DNA from 2 places in the Micrococcus sp. M4NT genome. Region 2 is predicted to be linked to the other one. Evidence: predicted binding sites of a transcription regulator. Region 2 holds the regulator's gene; the other holds the start of a gene.

Region 1 (11,038 bases), on a different contig from region 2:
CCTGGTACTCGAGGTCGAACCGCTCGGGCAGGTTGAAGTCCAGCTGGATGGTGGACATCTGCCAGGTGCGGCCGATCGCGTCCTTGGCCTGCACGGAGATCTTCGGCCCGTAGAACGCGGCGCCGCCCGGATCCGGGACGAGCTGGAGGCCGGAGCCCTCGGCGACCTCGGCGAGGGTGCGGGTGGCCTCCTCCCAGATGTCGTCCGAGCCGACCGACTTCTCCGGGTCACGCGTGGACAGCTCGAGGTAGAAGTCGTCCAGGCCGTAGTCCTTGAGCAGGTCGAGGACGAAGGTGAGCGTCGTGGTGAGCTCGTCCTTCATCTGGTCGCGCGTGCAGTAGATGTGGGCGTCGTCCTGGGTCATGCCGCGCACGCGGGTCAGGCCGTGGACCACGCCGGACTTCTCGTAGCGGTACACGGAGCCGAACTCGAAGAGGCGCAGCGGCAGCTCGCGGTACGAGCGGCCGCGGGAGCGGAACACGAGGTTGTGCATGGGGCAGTTCATCGGCTTGAGGTAGTAGTTCTGCCCCTGCCGGGTGACCTCGCCGGTCTCCGGGTCGCGCTGCTCGTCGATCTGCATGGGCGGGAACATGCCGTCCGCGTACCAGTCCAGGTGCCCGGAGACCTCGTAGAGGTGCTGCTTCGTGATGTGCGGCGTGTAGACGAACTCGTAGCCGGCCTCCTCATGGCGGCGGCGCGAGTAGTCCTCCATCGTCTTGCGGATGATGCCGCCGCGCGGGTGGAACACGGGCAGGCCCGAGCCGAGCTCGTCCGGGAAGGAGAAGAGGTCCATCTCCGCGCCCAGCTTGCGGTGGTCGCGTCGCTCGGCCTCGGCAAGCCGCTCCTGATAGGCCTTCAGGTCGGCCTTGGTGGGCCAGGCGGTGCCGTAGATGCGCTGCAGCTGCTTGTTCTTCTCGTTGCCCAGCCAGTAGGCGGCCGCGGAGCGGGTCAGCGCGAAGGCGTTGGAGATGAGCTTCGTGTTCGGCAGGTGCGGGCCGCGGCACAGGTCGCACCACACGGCGTCGCCGGACTTGCGGTCCACGTTGTCGTAGACCGTGATCTCGCCGGCGCCGACCTCCACGGAGGCGCCCTCGCCCGCGGTGTCGGCCTCGTTCTTCTTGCCCAGGAGCTCGAGCTTGTACGGCTCCTCCGCCATCTCGGCGCGGGCCTCGTCCTCGGTGACCACGCGGCGGCGGAACTGCTGGTTCGCGTTGACGATCTTCAGCATCATCTTCTCGAGCTGCTTGAGGTCCTCCGGGGTGAAGGGCTCGGCGACGTCGAAGTCGAAGTAGAAGCCGTCCGTGATGTACGGGCCGATGCCGAGCTTGGCGTCGGGGCGCAGCTGCTGCACCGCCTGGGCCATCACGTGGGCGGTCGAGTGGCGCAGCACGTTCAGGCCCTCGGGCTCGGTGATGTCCACGGCCTCGACGCTGGCGCCGGCCGGGATTGCGCGGGCGAGGTCCCACAGGTGGCCGTCCACGCGCATGACCACCGTGGTGGGCTGCTCCCGGAAGAGCTCCAGGCCGGTGATGCCGTGCGTCACCTCCCGCATCTGGCCGTCCACGGTCAGCAGGATGTTCTTCGGCTCGGACACGGTGCTCCTTCTCGGGTCAGGCTTCTGGGCGTGTGGCATACGGAGGCCACCGCCAGCCGCCCCCATTCTAGGGGCGGGCGGGAACAGGGCGGCGACGACGCAGGAGGGCGCCGACCCGCGTCGACGCGGCGGACTCCTCCCACCCGCCGGGGCTCCGTTGGGCGCGACCGATCCGCAGGGGCGGTTGAAGCCGGGTCCAGGGCTCGGGGAGGGCTGGTCGCTCCGGCGGAGGGAGTGGTTCCCGCCTCGCCGGAGCAGGAGCCGCCCCGGGTGGGCCCGGGCGTGTCCGGTGATGCTGGTTCCGGCGCGGCGTGCGGTCCGGGTCGAGGTGGCGGGCCGGGACGAACCACGGGACGCCCTCGATGACCGACACCTCCCACCACCCGGCGTGCACGGCCTGGTGATGGTGCGAGCAGAGCAGCACGCCGTTGGCCACGTCCGTGGGCCCGCCGTGCTCCCAGTGGCCGATGTGATGGACCTCGCACCAGCTGGCGGGCAGCGCGCAGCCGGGTGCGGCGCATCCGCCGTCCCGCGCCGTCACGGCCCGCCGCTGGGCACGGGTGAAGAGACGACGCGCCCGGCCGAGGTCGAGGATCTCCCCCTCGCCGCCCAGGACGGCGGGGATGATGTCCGCGTCGCAGGCGATGCGCCGGATCTCGCGGGGGTCGATCGGTCCAGTGAGGTCGGCCGTGGACACGGCGGACCCCATGCGTCCGTCGGCGGCGGCGCGCAGCTCCCCGAGGAGCGTCCGATGGTCGATCGTGACGAGCACCTGCGGACGGTTCCCGCCGGTGGAGGGCAATGCCTCCGCACCGGCATGCGCGAGGGCCGCCTGGAGGGCGCTCACCAGCGTGTCCGCCTGCCGCTGCCCGCGCGTCCGGGGATCCGGGGCCGAGCCGGCGTCCTGCACGCCGGCAACGGCGCGGGGGTTCGTCGCGGCGGATGCCACGGTCTGCAGGACCTCATGCTGGGCGTCGGTGAGGTGGAGGTCCCACCGGTGCAGCCCACGGCGCTGGCCCCGGTGGAACAGTCCCTGGGCGGCGTTCAGCTCCGCTTCCGTGGGCGCGGCGGTGTCCGGCATGACGAGGGCGTCGAGGTTCTGACGCCACCGGGCGCAGAGCCGACGGATGCCGTCCGGCTCGATCCGCTGGAGCTGGTCCGCCAGGATGGCCTCTCCCGCGTCGACCAGGTGCTCGACCTCGTCCCGAGGCACGCCGGCGATCAGGGCGTCGGTGCGTGCACGCGTCAGCGTCTCGATCACGACGTCGCAGGCCCCCGGCTCGGCGGCCCCGGCCGCCACCACACGGGCGATGGCGGGCAGCTGCGGCTCCGCGACCGGCGCCGTGGCGAAGGCGCGCTGGGGTCGGGTGGCCTCGGCTCGGCGGAGTCGGCGCTGGGCGTCCCGGCGGTCGATGTGGAGGAGGGAGCGCAGGCAGTCGGCCTCGTCCCGGTGGGGGCTCTTGCCCGGCGGGATGCCCAGGAGCTCATGACGATCCGCCTCGTGCCCGTAGACCTGGGCGAGGTGCCCGGCGAGGGAGGTCTGCACCGCGGCGACGGTGCGCGCGAGCCGCTCCACCTCCTGGAGCAGGGCCGGGAGCCGCAGGTCCTCGACCTCCGGGGGCCACTCCGGGTCCCCGAGCCGTTCGAGCAGAGCCAGGACCTCCGACTGCGCGGCCCCGAGCAGGTCCGCGACCGGCGCGCCGAGAGGCGATCGTGGACCCTCGCCGAGGCCTTCGCCGGAACTCCGGTCTGCACTGCCGCTGCCGGCGCCGTCAGCGGCGTTGCCGAGGCGCGCAGACGGGTTCATCACGCGCCTGGTCTCACCGATCACGTCCATGTCTCTTCCCCCCTTTCCTCATGCAGTCCATCACGGGGCCCGGACACGTTAAGCAGCCCCTCATCCGTGCCGGACGGCTCACCGCTCCGGCGTGGGCAGCAGCTCCCACGTGTCCGGGTGGGGCACCGGGATGGGCGTGCTGCACCCCGGGGCCTCGGCCGTGGCCTGCGGCGTCCCGGCGCTCGCCCCGGCCTCCACGCGCTCGGCGTCCTGGGCGACGAGCGCCTCGGGGCGCACCTTGACCGGCCAGCCGCCGGTGCCGTGGTGCGGGATGTCCGGCAGGGACGCCCCGCCGCCGGGCCCGCCCGGCGTGCCGCCGCGACGCCGGACCGCGGCCGCCTTCCGGTCGGCGGCCAGCCAGCGCCGCCACTGCTCCCGGGTGGCGTCGAGGTAGTCGGGGTCGGGCAGGGTCTCGGAGCGGTGCAGGTCCCATGCGCGGACGGCCTGCACCGAGACGGCCTGCGGGCCGGTGCGTCGCGTGGTCCCCTCGATCAGCAGGAGGCGCGCCGAGAAGAGCATCTCCCCCGAGGCGTGCTGGGCCTCGGTGAAGAAGGACGCGTCGACGCAGCCCGTCCCGTCGTCCACGGAGAGGAACACCACCCGCTTGCCGCTGCGCATGGGCGGGGTCTGCGTGGCCACGCGCACCCCCGCCACGAGCACGCGCGACTGCGAGCGCAGTCGCAGCAGGTCCTTCGCGCGGGTGATCCCGAGGGCGTCGAGGTACGGCGCGTGGGAGTCCATGAGATGGGCGGTCACGTCCAGAGCGGTGAGGTCCAGCTCGGTGCGCACCTGCGCGGCCGTGGGCGGGGACGGGAACATCGGGGTGAGGGCGCTGAGCTCGGTGTCCGGCAGGTCCAGGGCCAGCTGACCGTCCACCTGGCGGGTCCGCGGGGGCCGCGAACGGGTGGCCCCGCGGCCCGGACCGGTGCCCCGCGTACTGGAGTGCTGCAGCTCGAGGTGGTGCACGAGGTCGGTGCGAGACGCCCCGCCGGGCGGCAGCAGGCAGTCGAGGGCGCCGAGCTGGGCGAGCCGCTCCAGGTTGCGGCTGGTGGGCCGGGCACGGTCCCGGACGTCGGCGAGGGAGTGGTAGGGGCGGCCCGCGTCGAGGCGCTCGACCTCCGCCTCGCTCAACCCGGACAGGCTCGTCAAGGGCAGGCGGATCCCCCAGCGACCGCGAGCGCGGCCGTCGGGACCGGTCGCGGAGCTGGCGGTCGCGGAGCTGCCGGGTGCGGGTGGGCCGGGTGCGGGTGGGCCGGGCGTCGAAGGGCCGGGTGTGCTGGGCCTGGAAGGACCGGGCGCGCCGTCGTCGTCCACGCATCCGCCGTCCGCGGGGTGACGCGCGCCGTCGTCGTGGGCGCCCTCCCCGTGGAGGCCGTGGCCGTCCACCTCCGGGTGCGAGGGCACCCACTCGACGCGCACGTGCCGAGTGGAGGCGTTGACGTCCACCGGGAGCACGGGGATGCCCATGCGGCGGGCCTCGGCCACCATGAGGCGGGCCGGGTACATGCCGGGGTCATGCTCGAGGATGGCGGCCATGAAGGCCTCGGGGTGGTGCGTCTTGAGCCAGGCGGACTGGTAGGTGGGCACGGCGAACGCGGCGCCGTGGGCCTTGCAGAAGCCGAACGAGCCGAAGGCGTGGAGGGTGCCCCAGACCTCGTCGATCACGTCGAGGTCGTACCCCTTCTCCAGCGCGTGGGAGCGGAAGTACTCCTCCACCGTGCGCTCGGCGGGCCCGCCGAGGAGCCGGCGGAACTCGTCCGCGCGGGCCAGGCCACAGCCGGTCATGACGTCCATGGTGCGCAGCACCTGCTCGTGGAACACGGTGACGCCGTGCGTCTCGGCGAGCACGGGCTCGAGGTGCGGGTGCGGGCAGCGGGCCGCCGCCCAGCCGTGCCGCTGCTCCAGGAAGGGCCGTACCATGTCCGACTGCATGGGGCCGGGACGGAAGAGGGAGATGTCCACCGTGAGGTCGTTGAACTCGCGGGGGGCGAGCTTGCCGATCAGCTCCCGCTGGCCCGGCGACTCGATCTGGAAGCAGCCGAGAGTGTGGGTGGTGCGGATCATCTCGAAGGTCGCCTCGTCGTCGAGGGGGACCCGCTCGAGGTCCGGCCTCTCCCCCGTGATGCGCTCCACCTCCGCCAGCGTGTAGGCGATCGCCGACTGCATGCGCACGCCGAGGATGTCCAGCTTGAGGAAGCCCATGGGGTCCATGTCGTGCTTGTCGAACTGGCTCATCGGCAGGCCCATGCCCGAGGGCTGCACGGGCGTGCGGTGCAGGAGGGTGGCGTCGCCGAGGATGACGCCGCACGGGTGCATAGAGATGTGCCGGGGCAGGCGATCGAGACGCTCCGTGATGTCCACCAGCAGGTCCAGCTGATGCCGCCCCGCCCGGCGGCCGGACTCCACGCGGCGGGAGAGCTCCCCCAACTCGGGCATGCGCTGCAGCGCCTCGCGGAAGCTGGAGGCGGAGAAGCGCCACAGCTGCTTGGCGATGACGTCCACGTCCTCGTCCGGCAGGCCCAGGGCCATCCCCGCGTCCCGGACGGCGCCGCGGGCCCGGTAGGCGTTCTGCATGCTCATGAGCGTGGTCCGCTCGGCCCCGAAGCGCTCGAACACGGCACGGTAGATCTCGTGGCGGCGCGCGGACTCCACGTCGATGTCGATGTCCGGCAGGGTGGAGCGCGCGTCCGAGAGGAAGCGCTCCATGATCAGGCCGTTGGCCATGGGGTCCACGTTGGAGATCCGCAGCGCGTGGTTCACCAGCGACGACGCCCCGGAGCCGCGCGCGGAGACCCGCACGCCCATCCCCTCGATCAGGTCAACCACGGAGGACACCGTGAGGAAGTAGCTCGCGAACCCGAGGCGCGAGATGATCCCGAGCTCGTGCTCGACCCGGTCCTGCAGGTCGCGGGCCTCCTGACTGGTGCCGAACCCGGAGCCGGTGTGCAGACGCGGGTAGCGGGCGGCCAGGCCGGCGAGGGTCCGCTCGTGCAGCACGCGGTCGGGCGGCCCGTCCACCCCGATGACGGAGGCCTCGGGCACCCGGGGCCGGCCCCAGCCGAGATCGCTCTCGGGGTCGAGGGCGCAGGCCTCGGCCAGGCGGCGGGTGGACTCCAGGAGGGGCGCGGCAGGCTCGTCCGCGGCCTCGCACACCTCACGGGCGATCCGGTGCATGTGCTCGGTGGGCTTGAGCCAGCCCTGTCCGTTGGGCTGCAGGTCGTGCAGGGCGTCGAGGGAGCTCAGCGCCCGGGCGGCGTCGAGGACGTCCGCGGTGGCCGCGCCGTCCGGGGCGGCGTACCGCACGGCGTTGGTCAGCACGGCGGGCGTGCGGGTGTCCCGGGCGGCGCGCAGCATCTTCACGGCGTGGCCCGTGTCCAGCCGTCGGCCGGGCGCGGAGAGGTGCGTGACGACGTCGACGTGCACAGATCCGGCGGGCAGGGCCGAGCGCCACCGGCGCAGGGCGCCCACTCCCGCGGCGTAGCGGCGGCGGGCGAGGTGGCGTCCGAGGTCCGAGTCCGGCCCGAGGAGCACGAACAGTTCCGGGCTCGGCGGGTTCGCGGGGTTGGCGGCGGTGGGCACGCGCCCCCCGGCGGCCTCCGCCAGCTCGGCGACGGCGGCCCAGGGGCTGCCTCCGCCCGCTCCCCCGGTGGTACGGGCATGGGCCGCGGAGATCACCTGGCACAGGGCGCGGTAGCCGGACCCGTGGGAGCCGCCCCGGGCGAGGATGACGGCCCGGCCGGCGTCGCCGTCCTCCTCCGACCAGCGCAGGGCGAGGTCCACCCCGACCACGGGCGCGATGCCGTGCTGCAGGCACGCGCCCACGTGCTTGGCCATGCCGTAGAGGCCGTCGCGATCGGTGCACGCGAGCAGGTCCATGCCCGCCGCGGCGGCGGCCGCGGCGAGGTCCTCGGGCCAGCTCACCCCGTAGTGGGCGCTGAAGGCCGAGGCCACGTGCAGATGGGGGAACGGGACGGGCGGGGGCGTGCGGTCACCCATGGGGAGCTCTCCTGGACGTGCTGGACCACCCCGCCGGGGTCTCCGACGGGGGCGGCGCGGGAAGCGCGGCGGGTGCACGAGCCGGGAAGCGTGCGGGGGTCCGAGCCAGGGGAAGGAGGCGGTCGGGGCGGCCTGTGGCCGCCGAGGCGGCCACTCACCCACAATAGAACACATGTTCGAATGACGGAAGCGGGGGGCAGGCCCCGGAGGGGCGGACGGGACCTCACGCCGTCCTCCGCAGGTCATGAGCGACCTCGTGGACGCGAATGAGGCGCCAACGCCCGGAGTCGAGGTGGTGGGCGACGTCCAGGGTCTGCACGGGGGCGGAGCCGGCCCGGGCGAGGCGCACCTGCAGGCGCCAGATCTCATGGTCCACCAGGCCCGGCCCGCGGCCCTTCTCGGCCCGCACCTCCTCGGCCCACCAGCGGCGACGCTCGAACCAGCGCATCGGCCGCTCGGCGATGACGTAGTCCCGCCCGTTCCAATGCAGGCCCTGCGGCGCGCCATCCGGGGCGCGCTCCACCGCCACGGACTGCGTGAAGACTCCCATGCTGCTCTCTCCCTGTGTGCGCTGCGGACGGATCCGCCGGCGGGCGCCGACGGACGGCGGGAGCGCGACCCACCCGCGACGGCAGGCAGGGGAAGAGTCGGGAAGCCGCGGCCCGCGATGGGACCGAGGACCGGAGGTCGCACTCTCGATCGTACCCGAACATGTGTTCGAACCCGATGGGAGGGACACTACGGGTGGCAGCGGACACGTTAAGGGGGCCCGGGGAAAAGGCGACGTCGGCACCCGCGCGGGTGCCGACGTCGCCGTGCTCACGCCCCCGGGCGGGGCGGGGCCGCGCTCAGGCCTTCACGTACCGCGGGAAGGCGGCAGGCGCGGCCACCGGCTTGCCCTCCGGGTTCATGTCGATCCCGAGGTCACGGGCCCAGACGATGCGGGTGTCGCCGGTGTAGACGGCCTCGGTGCGCTCGTCGAGCTCGAACACGCGGGCGCCGCGGAGGGTGTGCTGATCCCACGTGCCGTCGTTGAGGCCGTAGGTGTCGAAGCCGGTGCCGGGCGCGTAGCCGAGCTCGACGCCGTAGTAGTTCCCCTTGTAGGTGTTGATGTGGTCGTGGCCGCAGTAGATGCCCTTGACCTCGCCGCGCTCCTTCACGGAGGCGTAGATGCCCGAGTTGATCAGACCGTGGTAGACGTCCTCGTGCTTCACACCCTCGATGGCGTGACGGCGCACGGCCTCCGCGTGGCGGGCCTCGTCCTTCTCGCCCTGGGAGGCGTACCACATGTAGGAGTGCTCGAACGTGGGGATGTGGAAGAACATGAGGCCGGGGACGCCCTTGCCGAAGCGCTCCGCGGTGGCCTCCGAGGCCTCCTCGTACCAGCGGATCTGCTGCGGACGGATCCAGTCGTAGTCCATGACGCCCTCGGTGGACTGCCCGGCGGCGTCCTGGGCGGTGGCGTAGCGGCCCGAGTCGAGCAGCCAGATGGCGAAGGAGGGGGCGGCGCCGCGGGACCCCCGCACGAGCAGCTGGGCGTCGGAGTGGCCCGGCTTGGACGGGTCCACGGCCGGGTTGAGGTTGTGCTTGTACTGGCGCACGAAGTCCACGATCCGGGATTCCGTCATCGAGGTGCCGTGCTCCGTGACCGAGTCCTCGTCATGGTTGCCGAAGGTGATGGCCCACTTCACGCCGCGGGACTCCATCGGCATGACGAAGTTGTTGATCCCCTGCATCACCTGCAGGTCCGTGGTGGGCGAGCCGTCGATGACGTCGCCGTTGATGAGCGCGAAGTCCGGCTTCTCCCGGTCCAGGACCTTGCCCATGAACTCGAGGGTGCGACGGTCCGCGGCGTGGCCGCCCTGGGTGTCGTTGAACTGCACGATCTTGAAGCGGCGGCTCTTGCCGAACGCCAGCGGCATGGACTGGGCGCCGGCGTCACGGCGACGTCCATGGGCAGGGGCGTGGGCCGGAGGCGCGGCCTGGGCGGCGGGGGCTGCGGCCAGCACGCCGGCCGCGGCGAAGGCTCCGCCTCCGGCGAGGATGCCGCGGCGGTCGACGGACGGGGACTCGGGGATGCGATCGGTCATGGCTCTCTCCTGCTGATGCGGCGGTCGATGACGTCGCGGAAGCGGCGCTGACCTGGACGTTAGGAGACTGAGATGACCCCGGGGATGCCCGGCGCGGAACGCCCACGGAACGAGCAGATGAACGGTCGCGAACACGACACCTGCGCGTCTGACGATGTTCACGGTCCGCTCTGTGGAGAACCCCTCGCGTGTCGCGAGGGCATGCGTACACTCGCCAGTGTCGCCACTCACACGCCGCTCACGCGGTGGTCTTCACGGGATCAGAGCCGTGGCGGCGGACGGAACGGATGTCTTCTGAGGAGGGGACCTTGTCCATCACCGCACCCCCACGCGCCCTGCCCCGCCGACGCCCCGCCCAGGCCGCATCGCTGGCAGCCGCCCTCGCACTGGCCCTCACGGCCTGCGGCGGCGGAGACCCGGCACCGACCGAGACCACGACGACGGCGCCCGCCTCGTCCACGCAGGCCGCTGACACCCCCACGGCTACGGCTACGGCTACGGCCGGCGCATCTCCCTCCACCCCCGACGGCGGCACGGCGCCATCTAGCGCGAGCGGGAGCGGGAGCGGGAGCGGACCCGCGAGCGCAACGGCGAGCGGTCCGTACGTCCCCGCCTCCGCCGAAGGCCCCGCCCAGAACGTGCCGAAGCCGGTGATGCCCGAGGTCATGAAGGAAGAGACCCAGGAGGGCGCCGAGGCGGCGGTGAAGTACTTCTGGGAGACGATGAACTACGCGGAAGAGACGGGCGATCCAAATTTTTTGACTAGGATATCGAGCAAATACTGCGAACTCTGCTCCGCATCCGCAAGAAATCTGTCTGATATATACGGGTCTGGTTCCTGGCTTGAACCAGAAGGGTCGACGGTTCACTCATCCATCAGCCGACCATCCGACACGGGTTTCGTAACCACAATCTTAATAAATTCGACTGGAGGTCTCGCTTATAACCCGGATGGGTCACTAGACCCAGAAGGGGAGGCGCCACCTGCGGACCGAGATCCTTGGATCGCAGAAACGACATACGACGAAGACCTTGGCCACTGGGTCGTTGACGAAATGACCTTCCACGGAGACCCGACTCCATGAACTCCTATGCTGATCCACGCCAGATAGCGATAGCCATGTTCCTGATCGCGATAATTGGGGCCTCTTCGCCCGAGAATTCTTACGCAACAACGACGGGATGTGAAAACCAGGTTCGAGAAGCGCGCGTGAAGTCTCGCAGCGTTAACCTTTACCAAACCTGCGGAAATAAAAATCAATCACCTCAATCTGGTGAGAAAACAGGGGTCGAATCCAGCCATTCGAAGATAACGGTGGAATCCAAGCCCACCACCACGCGCACCGTCACAATGGCCGCGTGCTACCCCGGACAGGCAGGCAATCCGGACCTGGGCACCTGCCAGGAGCAGAACGAGAAGTTCTGCCCCGAGGGGAGCGAGTGGGTCATGTCGAAGACCACGGATACCGCTGCACCCGACGGCCCGGTGGACTACGGCAACCCCATCTGCACGGGCACCGG
Region 2 (11,038 bases):
CCCCACCGACGGGCGCCCAGAGGAGACCATGACTGAAGAGCACCAGAACACCGCCGGCCAGAACGGGCCGGGACCCGCCGCGGCAGGATCCGAGGACGAGATCCAGGCCGTGATCGACCGCATCCTCGCCGCCGACGACGCCCGCCGCGCGTCCGGCCGGGACGACGCGTCCGAGCAGGCCTCCCAGACGCGCGATCGGGCGTCCGTCGTCGGGGGCCGCGCGCTCGCGCTCGCCGAGGGCGGGGACGAGCACACCGAGTTCGACGGCGACCAGGACGAACTGGCCGCGCGCCATTCCCTGCGCCGCGTGGCCGGGCTCTCCACGGAGCTCGAGGACATGTCCGAGGTCGAGTACCGCCAGCTGCGCCTCGAGCGGGTGGTCCTGGCGGGCGTGTGGACCGAGGGCACCGCGGAGGACGCCGAGAACTCCCTCCAGGAGCTCGCCGCGCTCGCGGAGACCGCGGGCTCGGAGGTGCTGGACGGTGTCATCCAGCGCCGCGCGACCCCGGACCCGGCCACGTTCCTCGGCAAGGGCAAGGCCCGTGAGCTCGCGGAGATCGTGGCCCTCTCCGGCGCGGACACCGTGGTGGTGGACTCCGAGCTCGCCCCGTCCCAGCGCCGCGCGCTCGAGGACGTGGTGCGGGTCAAGGTCATCGACCGCACCGCGCTGATCCTGGACATCTTCGCGCAGCACGCGAAGTCCCGCGAAGGCCGCGCGCAGGTCGAGCTGGCCCAGCTCGAGTACCTCCTGCCTCGCCTGCGCGGCTGGGGCGAGTCCATGTCGCGCCAGGCCGGCGGCCGTGCGGCCGGCGGCGAGGGCATCGGCTCCCGCGGCCCTGGCGAGACGAAGATCGAGCTGGACCGCCGACGCATCCGCACGCGCATGGCCAAGCTGCGCCGGGACATCTCCGCCATGAAGCCGGCGCGCGAGGCCAAGCGGGCCAACCGCCGGCGCAATCGGGTGCCGTCCGTGGCCATCGCCGGCTACACCAACGCGGGCAAGTCCTCACTGCTCAACCGCCTCACCCACGCGGGGGTGCTCGTGGAGAACGCGCTGTTCGCCACCCTGGACCCCACGGTCCGCAAGGCCGTGACCCCGGACGGCATCGGCTACACGCTCTCGGACACCGTGGGCTTCGTGCGCAACCTTCCCACGCAGCTCGTGGAGGCCTTCCGCTCCACCCTGGAGGAGGTCGCGGACGCGGACGTCATCCTCCACGTCGTGGACGGCGCGCACCCGGACCCCGAGGGGCAGATCGCCGCCGTGCGCGGCGTGCTGGCCGAGGTGGACGCGCAGCGCATCCCGGAGATCATCGTGCTGAACAAGGCGGACGCGGCGGATCCCGTGGTCATCGCCCGCATCCGCTCGAAGGAGCCGCACACCGTCGTGGTCTCGGCCCGCACCGGCGCCGGCATCGACGAGCTGGAGAAGGCCATTGCGGCCACGATCCCGCGGCCCGGCGTGCGCCTCGAGCTGCTCGTCCCGTTCACGCGGGGCGACGTGGTCTCGCGCCTGCACTCCGCGGATGCGGAGATCCTCGCCGAGGCCTATGAGGAGGGCGGCACCCGCCTGACCGTCCTCGTGCGCGAGGACATCGCCGCCGAGCTCGCGGAGCACCGCGTGGACTCCGACGCCTCATGAGCGGGGCGGACGCCGCGGAGGGGGCCGTCTCGGCCCCCCGCACGGATCGGGAGAGGGAGGCGCTGCGGCTCCTGGACGCCGTGGTCGAGGCCACGGGCGGCCAGGAGCGCGCGGGCCAGAAGGAGATGGTCCTGCAGGTCGCGCGCGCCCTCGAGTCGCGGCGGCACCTGCTGGTCCAGGCCGGGACCGGCACCGGCAAGTCGCTGGCCTACCTGATCCCGGCGCTGCAGCACGCCATGGACCAGGAGGACCCCGTCGTGATCGCAACGGCCACCCTGGCCCTCCAGGCGCAGATCATGAAGCGGGACGCCCCGCGCCTCGTGGAGGCGCTGAAGGGGGAGCTGCCGCGCGAGCCCGTCGTCGCGCTCGTCAAGGGGCGCTCCAACTACCTGTGCCGGCACAAGGTGGACGGCGGGTATCCCGGGGACGAGGGCGAGGAGGCCCTCTTCACGGTGGCCGACGACGGCGGCGTGATCGGCTCCGCCTCGGACGGGGCCTCAGGGCCGTCGTCGCTGCTGGGCAAGGAGGTCATGTACCTGCGTGCGTGGGCGGACGAGACGGAGACGGGCGACCGTGACGACCTCGAGGTCCCCGTGACGGACCGCGCCTGGCGGCAGGTCTCGGTCTCGGCCGTCGACTGCCTCGGCGCGTCCCGCTGCCCCATGGCGGACGAGTGCTTCTCGGAGCACGCCCGCGCGGACGCCGCGGACGCCGACGTGGTGGTCACCAACCACGCGATGCTCGCGATCAGCGCGTTCGAGGGACTCGCCGTGCTCCCCGCCTACTCCGCCGTGGTGGTGGACGAGGCGCACGAGCTGCAGGACCGCGTCACCGGCGCGGTGACGGGCCAGCTCTCCGGCTCGATCGTGCACGGCGCCGCCACCTCGGTCCGGCGCCACACCTCGGTGGCGGTCGAGGACCTCGTGCAGGCCGGCGCTGCCCTGGACCGCGCCTTCGCGGGCACCCCCTCGGGGCTGCTCGCCACCGGCCCGGACGAGGTGCAGGAGCAGGCGCTGACCGCCGTCCTCGCTGCCGCCCGGCAGTGCTTCTCAGACCTCGGCCAGAGCAAGGACAAGGAGGCCGACGGCGACGGCGGCCACCAGATGGCCCGCTCCCGCCTCGTCGAGGTCCTCGAGGTCACCGAGCGCATGCTCGCCGCGCGCCCCGAGGCCGACTTCCCGGAGGTCCTGTGGGCCACGCGGCCCGGGCACTTCGAGCCCGGCGTCGGCTGGCAGCCCGGCAACGAGGAGGACCCGCCGCAGCTCTACGTGGCCCCCATCTCGGTGGCAGGCAAGCTGCGTGAGGGGCTCTTCGGTAAGGCCACCACGGTGCTCACCTCCGCCACGCTGACCGTGGGCACGGGGGAGCGGCGGTTCGACTCGGTGGCCGGTGACGTCGGCCTCGCCGGGCCTGACGCCCCCGCGTACACCGCCCTCGACGTCGGCAGCCCCTTCGACTATCCCCGCCAGGGCGTGCTGTACGTGGCCCGGCACCTGCCGCGTCCCGGGAGGACGGCCTCCCCCGAGTCCCTCGACGAGCTCGGGGAGCTCATGAAGGCCTCGAACGGCGGCACGCTCGGCCTGTTCTCCTCCCGGCGGGCCGCCGAGGACGCCGCGGCGGAGATGCGCCGCCGGCTGGGCCCGACGCAGACGATCCTGTGCCAGGGCGATGCCACCCTCTCCGCACTCGTCCGGCAGTTCGCCGAGGAGCGGGACGCCTCCCTCTTCGGGACCATGAGCCTGTGGCAGGGCGTGGACGTGCCGGGCTCCTCGCTGCGCCTCGTGGTGATCGACCGGATCCCGTTCCCGCGCCCGGACGACCCGCTCTCCCAGGCGCGCACGCGGGACATCGCCCGGCACGGCGGCAACGGGTTCATGAAGGTGTCGGCCACGCACGCCGCCGTCCGCATGGCCCAGGGCGCCGGCCGCCTCGTGCGCGCCGTCGGGGACCGCGGCGTCGTCGCCGTGCTGGACTCACGTCTGGCCACCGAGCGCTACGGCGGCTACATCACGAGCGCTCTGCCGGACTTCTGGCGGACCACGGACCGGCAGGTGGTGCGGGGCGTGCTGGCGCGCCTCGCCGAGGAGGACTGAGGGCGTCCGACGACACCCGGCCGGCGGCCGTCAGGAGCCCACGTCAGGCCTAGAGTCGTGGGGAGGGCCCCGGCCCCGTGGCCCTCCGGAGCGAGCACGCCGCCGCGCGCGGCGGGAAGGCGGGCGGCCCTGGCCACCGGCAGGACCTCAAGATCCCATCGACTGCGGAGGACGGCCGAACGCCGCGCCTCCCTGGGCGGCCAGGCCCGCGAGGAGCGGGAGGTGGTCCGGGCGCACGAGCGCGCGGCGAATCGCCACCACGACTCCTTCCTGGCGCACCTGAACCTCAAGCCGGTGTGGCTGGCCTTGGCCGTCCTCGCGATGGCCGCGGTGGCCCTGATGCCCGGCCTGCAGGAGCTCGGACTCTCCGTCGCCGGACAGCGGGCGCTCGCGGTCCTCGCGTTCGCCGTCATCGTGTGGGTGAGCGAGGCCGTCACCTACCCGGTCAGCGCCGTGCTCATCATCGGGCTGATCGCGTTCCTCGTCGGATTCGCCCCGGACATGGCGGACCCGGAGACCGCCCTCGGCACGTCAGGCGCCCTGGGGCTCGCGCTGGGCGGCTTCTCCAACTCCGCGGTGGCCCTCGTGGCCGGCGCCCTCGTGCTCGCCGCCGCCATGCAGGCCACGGGGCTGCACAAGCGCGTGGCGCTGCTCGTGCTGAAGTTCGCCGGCGAGAAGACGAGCAACATCCTCATCGGCACGATCGTCATCACGATCATCCTGTCCTTCTTCGTCCCGTCGGCCACGGCACGCGCCGGCGCGGTGGTGCCGATCCTCATGGGCCTCGTAGCGGCCTTCGGCATGCCCACCGACTCGAAGCTCAGCGCCCTGCTCGTCATCACCGCCGCGCAGGCCATCTCCATCTGGAACATCGGCATCATGACCTCCGCGGCCCAGAACCTCGTCGCTGTCGGCTTCATCCAGGACCAGATGGGCCGCCAGATCACGTGGCTCGAGTGGTTCGTGTGGGGCGCGCCGTGGGCCGCCGTCATGTCCGTGGTGCTCTACTTCGTGATGCGCTGGGCCATCAAGCCGGAGACCGACCGCATGGTCGGCGGTCGCGAGGTCGTCCAGCGCGACCTCGCCGCCCTCGGCCCGATGACGGGCAAGGAGATGCGCCTGACGGTGGTGGCCGTCCTCCTGGTGACCGCGTGGGCCACCCAGGGCGTCCTGCATCCCGTCGATGCGACCACCGTGACCCTGGCCGCCGTCGCCTTCCTCCTGCTCCCGCGCGTCGGCGTGTTCTCGTGGAAGACCGTGGAGAAGCTCGTCAACTGGGGCACGCTCGTGGTGTTCGCCGTGGGCATCTCGCTCGGCTCGCTGCTGCTCAAGACGGGCGCCGCCGCGTGGCTCTCGGAGCGCACCTTCACCGCGCTCGGCCTCGCCGAGCTGCCGATCGTCGCGCTGATCGCCGTCATGGGCGCCTTCACGATCCTCATCCACCTGGGCTTCGCCTCGGCCACCGCGCTCTCGAGCGCCCTGATCCCGGTGTTCATCGCCTTCGCCGCGTCCATCCCGAACGCCGCGGAGGGCGGCCTCGGGTTCGTCGTGATCATGCAGTTCCTGATCTGCTTCGGCTTCCTGCTGCCGGTCTCCGCGCCGCAGAACATGCTCGCGTACGGCACGGGCGCGTTCACCCCGATGCAGTTCCTCAAGGCGGGACTGCCCATCACGGTGATCGGCTACCTCATGGTCCTGCTCTTCTCCGCCACGTACTGGCGGTGGCTCGGCCTGGTCTGACCGTCCGCGCCGCGGGCGCCGTTCAGAGCGCCCGCAGCACGGTGACCACGCGGCCCATGATGGTCGCGTGGTCACCCATGATGGGCTCGTAGGCGGTGTTCTGGGGGAGCAGCCACGTGTGGCCGTCGCGCTGGCGGAAGGTCTTCACGGTGGACTCGTCGTCGAGCAGCGCGGCCACGATGTCCCCGTTGTCCGCGGTCTCCTGCCGGCGCACCACCACCCAGTCGCCGTCGCAGATGGCGGCGTCCACCATCGAGTCGCCGGAGACGCGGAGCATGAACAGCTCGCCCTCACCCGTGAGGCGGCGCGGGATCGTCATGACCTCCTCCACCTGCTGCTCGGCGAGGATGGGGCCGCCGGCCGCGATCCGTCCCACCCACGGGATGGAGACGGCGTCGCCCTCGGCGGCGTCCGTGTGCCACGAGGGGATCTGGGGGAGCTCGGAGACCGGGGCGACGGGGGAGGCCGTCTCGGGGGTCAGCGTCGTCCCGTCCTCGGCCAGCAGCACCTCGAGCGCGCGGGGGCGGCCCGGATCGCGGCGGATGTAGCCGAAGCGCTCGAGCTGGCCGAGCTGATGCGTGACGGAGGAGAGCGAGGCGAGGCCCGCCGCGTCCCCGATCTCCCGCATGGAGGGCGGGTAGCCGCACTCAGCGATCGCGTGGCGGATGGTCTCCACGATCCGCCGCTGGCGGGACGTGAGCGAGGGGGCGGACCCGGCTGGGGTCTGGTGGTCAGGGGTGGCCATGCGGCGGTCCGTTCTCCCGAGGTCGCTTAGCGTGTCCACCCCTGCTGATGGTCTTGCCCTGAAGGCGATCCACCGCGGGTCGGAGCACGTCCGGTGCCCTCGACCCTAGTGGAGTCCGTCACTGGATCCAAAGATATGTTCGATCCACGCTGGGCGTGTCTCGAAGGTGTGTGCTAGACATGGATTCGAACAGGTTCGAACACACGTTCGAATTCCCGCTCGCAGCGGGAGGAAGGCGACCATCACCATGACCACCCTGACCGCAGCTCTCTCCCGTCCCGTCCCCGCTCGCCCCGCTCCGAGCGGGTTCCGCCTCAACAGGCGCGGCCGTCTCGTGCTCCGCGGGCTTCCGCTCATGCTGGCGGCGGCCGTGCTCACCGTCGTCGCGGCGTTCCTCGCGGGCGTCCTCACCTCCCCTGCGGCGGTCTCCTCCGAGGGCCCGGGCGCGCGTCTGGAGACCGTCACGGTCATGCCGGGGGACAGCCTGTGGTCCATCGCCGCCGAGGCTGCGCCGGAGGAGGACCCCTTCACCACCATGACGCGGATCGCCGAGCTGAACAGCCTGGAGGGCCGGGAGCTCGAGCTGGGCGAGTCCCTGTTCGTGCCCGCGGGGGACTGAGGGCCGGCCGGCGACTCACGGCGCGCTCGGCGTGCTCCCGTTCCTAGAATGGCCCGTATGACCGATCTGAGCTCCCTCCCGCTGCGCGAGGGCCTGCGCGGGCAGAGCCCCTACGGCGCCCCCCAGCTGGACGTGCCGTTCATGCTCAACACGAACGAGAACACGCACCCCGTCCCCCCGGAGGTCGCGGAGGCCGTCGTGGCACGGGTGGCGCAGGTCGCCGGGGGGCTGAACCGCTACCCGGACCGCGAGTTCACCCGGCTGCGGGAGAGCCTGGCCGGGTACCTCGGCCACGGGCTGACCGCGGCACACGTGTGGGCGGCCAACGGCTCCAACGAGGTGCTCCAGCAGATCCTCCAGGCTTTCGGCGGGCCGCGCCGCAGCGTCCTCAGCTTCCTCCCCTCCTACTCCATGTATCCGCTGCTGGCCGCGGGCACGGACACGGCATTCGTCGACGGCGGTCGCGCCGCGGACCACACCCTCTCGGCCGAGCATGCCGCGGCCATGGTGCGCGAGCACCGTCCGAACCTCGTCTTCCTCGCCTCGCCCAACAACCCCACGGGCACCGCCCTCGGGCTGGACGTGATCGAGGCCGTCTACACCGCCCAGGCCCGGAACGAGGCCGAGGGCGGCCCGGGCGCCATGGTGGTCGTGGACGAGGCCTACGCCGAGTTCGCGCTCGACGGCACGCCCTCGGCCCTCACCCTCCTGGAGGGGCGCGAGCGGCTCATCGTCACCCGCACCATGTCCAAGGCGTTCGCCCTGGCCGGCGCCCGCCTCGGCTACCTCGCCGCGGACCCGGCCGTGGCGGATGCCCTGCGCCTCGTGCGCCTGCCCTACCACCTCTCCTCGGTCACGCAGGCCACCGCGATCGCCGCCCTCGAGCACGTGGAGACGCTCCTGGAGACCGTGGCGGACATCAAGGCCCAGCGCGACCGGATCGTGGCCCGGCTGCGCGAGCTGGGCCTGGACCCGGCCGTCTCGGACTCGAACTTCGTCTTCTTCGGCCACCTGGAGGACGCGCACGCCGTGTGGGAGGCGCTCCTCGAGCGGGGGGTGCTGGTGCGCGACGTCGGCATCCCGCACCACCTGCGCGTCACCGCGGGCACGGAGGAGGAGACCACCGCGTTCCTCACCGCCCTCGAGGAGGCCCTCGCCGCGGGTGCACGGTGACCCCGCGCCGGCCGCCGCGCGAGACGCAACGACGCGCGCGGCCGGGCATGCGCCGCCGAACCTAGGATGGATGCGACCGTCACCCCCGTATCCCCAGGAGGACCCGTGGCAGCCGAGCTGATCTCCGGACGCCGGGCGCGCATGGAGCGCACCACGAGCGAGTCGGACGTGCACGTGGAGATGGACCTGGACGGCTCCGGCGCCGCGGACATCTCCACGGGTGTCCCGTTCTACGACCACATGCTCACGGCGCTCTCGCGCCACTCGCGGATCGACCTCAGGGTCCGCGCCACGGGGGACACCCACATCGACGTGCACCACACGGTGGAGGACGTCGCGATCACGCTCGGCGAGGTGCTCCGCGTCGCCCTCGGGGACAAGCGGGGCATCCGCCGCTTCGGCGAGGCCTCCGTGCCGTTGGACGAGGCGCTCGCGCGCGCCGTCGTGGACGTCTCCGGGCGTCCGTACCTGGTGCACGAGGGCGAGCCGGACGGGCAGCAGTACCACCTCATCGGAGGCCACTTCACCGGCTCCCTGACCCGGCACGTCTTCGAGGCGATCACGCAGCACGCGGCCATCTGCCTGCACATGGACGTCGTCCGCGGCCGCGACCCCCACCACATCGTGGAGGCCCAGTTCAAGGCGTTCGCCCGCGCCCTGCGCGCGGCCGTCGAGGACGATCCGCGCGTGGACGACGTGCCCTCCACGAAGGGCGCGCTCTGATGGCGGCGCCCACGTCCGTGCCCGGGGTGCGCCCGCGCGTCGCCGTCCTGGACTACGGCTCCGGCAACGTGCACTCGGCCGTGCGCGCCCTCGAGCGCGCCGGGGCCGTCGTCGAGCTCACCCGGGATCCGGACGCCGTGCTGGACGCGGACGGGCTGCTCGTGCCCGGCGTGGGCGCCTACGCCTCGGTGATGCGCGCCCTCACCGAGGTCGGCGGCACCCGCTGGATCGGCCGCCGCGTGGCCGGGGGTCGCCCCGTGCTGGGCATCTGCGTGGGCCATCAGGTCCTCTTCGACGCCGGTGTGGAGCACGGCGAGCGGACCCAGGGCATGGGGGAATGGCCCGGCGTGGTCGAGGAGCTCCCGGCCGAGGTCCTGCCCCACATGGGCTGGAACACCGTCCGACCGCCGGAGGACTCCGCGCTGTTCCGGGGGATCGAGGACGAGCGGTTCTACTTCGTCCACTCCTACGGCGTGCTGCGCTGGGAGTTCGACCAGACCATCCCCACCATGCGCCCCCCGCAGGTGACGTGGGCGCACCACGGCGCGGACTTCATCGCCGCCGTGGAGAACGGGCCGCTGTCCGCCACGCAGTTCCACCCCGAGAAGTCCGGCGAGGCCGGGCAGGCGCTGCTCCGCAACTGGCTGGAGACCCTCTGATGCCCTACTGGTCCGTCCTCTACCTCGCCCTCGGCGGCATCCTGCTCGGTGCCGCCTGGTCGATGCGCACGCAGAAGGCCCCCGGGTGGGCCGTCGTCATCGCCCTCGTGCTCGCCGCCATGGCGATCGCCGCCGCCTTCCTGACCGTCTCCCGCTGAGAGGTACCCCATGACCCCGAACACCCCCGCCCTCGAGCTGCTGCCCGCCGTGGACGTGCAGGACGGCCGTGCCGTCCGTCTCGTCCAGGGGGAGGCCGGCTCCGCCACCTCCTACGGCGACCCGCTCACCGCGGCCCTCGACTGGCAGCGCGCCGGCGCCGAGTGGATCCACCTCGTGGACCTCGACGCCGCGTTCGGCCGCGGGGACAACCGCGACGTCATGCGCCGCGTGGTGGAGGAGCTCGGCGTGAAGATCGAGCTCTCCGGCGGCATCCGCGACGACGCGTCCCTCGAGGGGGCCCTCGAGATGGGCGCGACCCGCGTGAACCTCGGCACCGCGGCCCTGGAGGACCCGGCGTGGACGGCGCGCGTGATCGAGCGCCACGGCGAGCAGGTGGCCGTGGGCCTGGACGTGCGCGGCACCACCCTGGCGGCCCGCGGCTGGACGAAGGAGGGCGGCGACCTCTGGGAGGTCTTGGCCCGCCTCGAGGACGCCGGCTGCGCCCGCTACGTGGTCACCGACGTCACGAAGGACGGCACCCTGAAGGGGCCGAACACCGAGCTCCTCGCGCAGCTGTGCGCGAAGACGGCCAAGCCCGTGGTCGCCTCCGGCGGCATCTCCTCGCTCGAGGACGTCGCCGCGCTCGCGGGGATGGTGGGCGACGGCGTCGAGGGGGCCATCATGGGCAAGGCCCTCTACGCGGGCCGGTTCAGCCTCGAGCAGGCGCTCGCGGTGGCCGGCGGCTCCACGGTGGACGAGGCGCGGGCCGCGCACCCCTTCGCGGTGGCCGAATGAGCGCGGACTCCGCGCACGAGGAGACCGTCGCGCTCGAGCGGCCGGCATCGCGGGAGCTGCCGGGGCACATCCGCGCCGCGCTGGACCGGATGCGGGAGAAGACGGCCGGGGAGAACGTCGCGGACACGGCCGGCGTCCCGTGGGAGGGCCGCGACCTCGCCGGCGGCGGCGTGGACGGCTCCGCCAATCCGCTGCACGCGTTCGACGCCGACGACGGCACCGCCGACGCCCGGTGGACCGACGTCATGGAGCGGCTCGCCCGCTCGGAGGCCACCGAGCAGGACGTCTCCGCGGTGCTCGGGCACATCCGGGTCTTCGCCGCCGTGGTCCCGACGCTCGCGGTCGACGAGGCGGACGTGCACGACCACGCGGACCACGCCGGCCACGGGCACGAGGTCGGCGCGCACGGGGACAAGGCGGCCGACGTCGCCCTGGTGACCCTGCGCGCCGCCGACGGCCGCACCGCCCTGCCCGTGTTCACGAACGTGCCCGCCCTCACGGCGTGGAACCCCGAGGCGCGGCCGGTGGCCGTGTGGATGCCGCGGGCGTGCCTCTCGGCGGTGGACGAGGGATGTGAGCTCGTGGTGGTCGACGCCGGCGCCGAGCACACCTACGTGGTGCGCCGCCCCGCCGTGTGGGCGCTCGCACAGCAGCAGGAGTGGACGCCGTCGTACGTGGACCAGGAGGTGG

Evidence for each region. The regulator LexA, encoded in region 2, represses DNA repair genes until DNA is damaged. The targets are predictions, from matches to a motif close to TCGAACANNTGTTCGA.
Region 1: the regulator LexA is predicted to act here: its motif matches at 7,592-7,607, upstream of NJC10_RS04570 (DNA polymerase III subunit alpha).

Annotation. Positions count from the first base shown of each region.
Region 1 is NZ_JAMYEH010000005.1:52,009-63,046, forward strand. It holds gene thrS (threonine--tRNA ligase) at 1-1,594, opposite strand, end outside; gene NJC10_RS04565 (HNH endonuclease signature motif containing protein) at 1,662-3,431, opposite strand; gene NJC10_RS04570 (DNA polymerase III subunit alpha) at 3,510-7,427, opposite strand; gene NJC10_RS04575 (DUF6504 family protein) at 7,651-7,977, opposite strand; gene NJC10_RS04580 (metallophosphoesterase family protein) at 8,276-9,517, opposite strand; gene NJC10_RS04585 (DUF6318 family protein) at 9,805-10,602, shown strand; gene NJC10_RS04590 (PKD domain-containing protein) at 10,833-11,038, shown strand, end outside.
Region 2 is NZ_JAMYEH010000004.1:140,828-151,865, forward strand. It holds gene hflX (GTPase HflX) at 29-1,642, shown strand; gene NJC10_RS04025 (ATP-dependent DNA helicase) at 1,639-3,735, shown strand; gene NJC10_RS04030 (DASS family sodium-coupled anion symporter) at 3,958-5,475, shown strand; gene lexA (transcriptional repressor LexA) at 5,498-6,220, opposite strand; gene NJC10_RS04040 (LysM peptidoglycan-binding domain-containing protein) at 6,468-6,839, shown strand; gene NJC10_RS04045 (histidinol-phosphate transaminase) at 6,897-8,012, shown strand; gene hisB (imidazoleglycerol-phosphate dehydratase HisB) at 8,079-8,735, shown strand; gene hisH (imidazole glycerol phosphate synthase subunit HisH) at 8,735-9,394, shown strand; gene NJC10_RS04060 (hypothetical protein) at 9,394-9,552, shown strand; gene priA (bifunctional 1-(5-phosphoribosyl)-5-((5-phosphoribosylamino)methylideneamino)imidazole-4-carboxamide isomerase/phosphoribosylanthranilate isomerase PriA) at 9,563-10,348, shown strand; gene NJC10_RS04070 (SseB family protein) at 10,345-11,038, shown strand, end outside.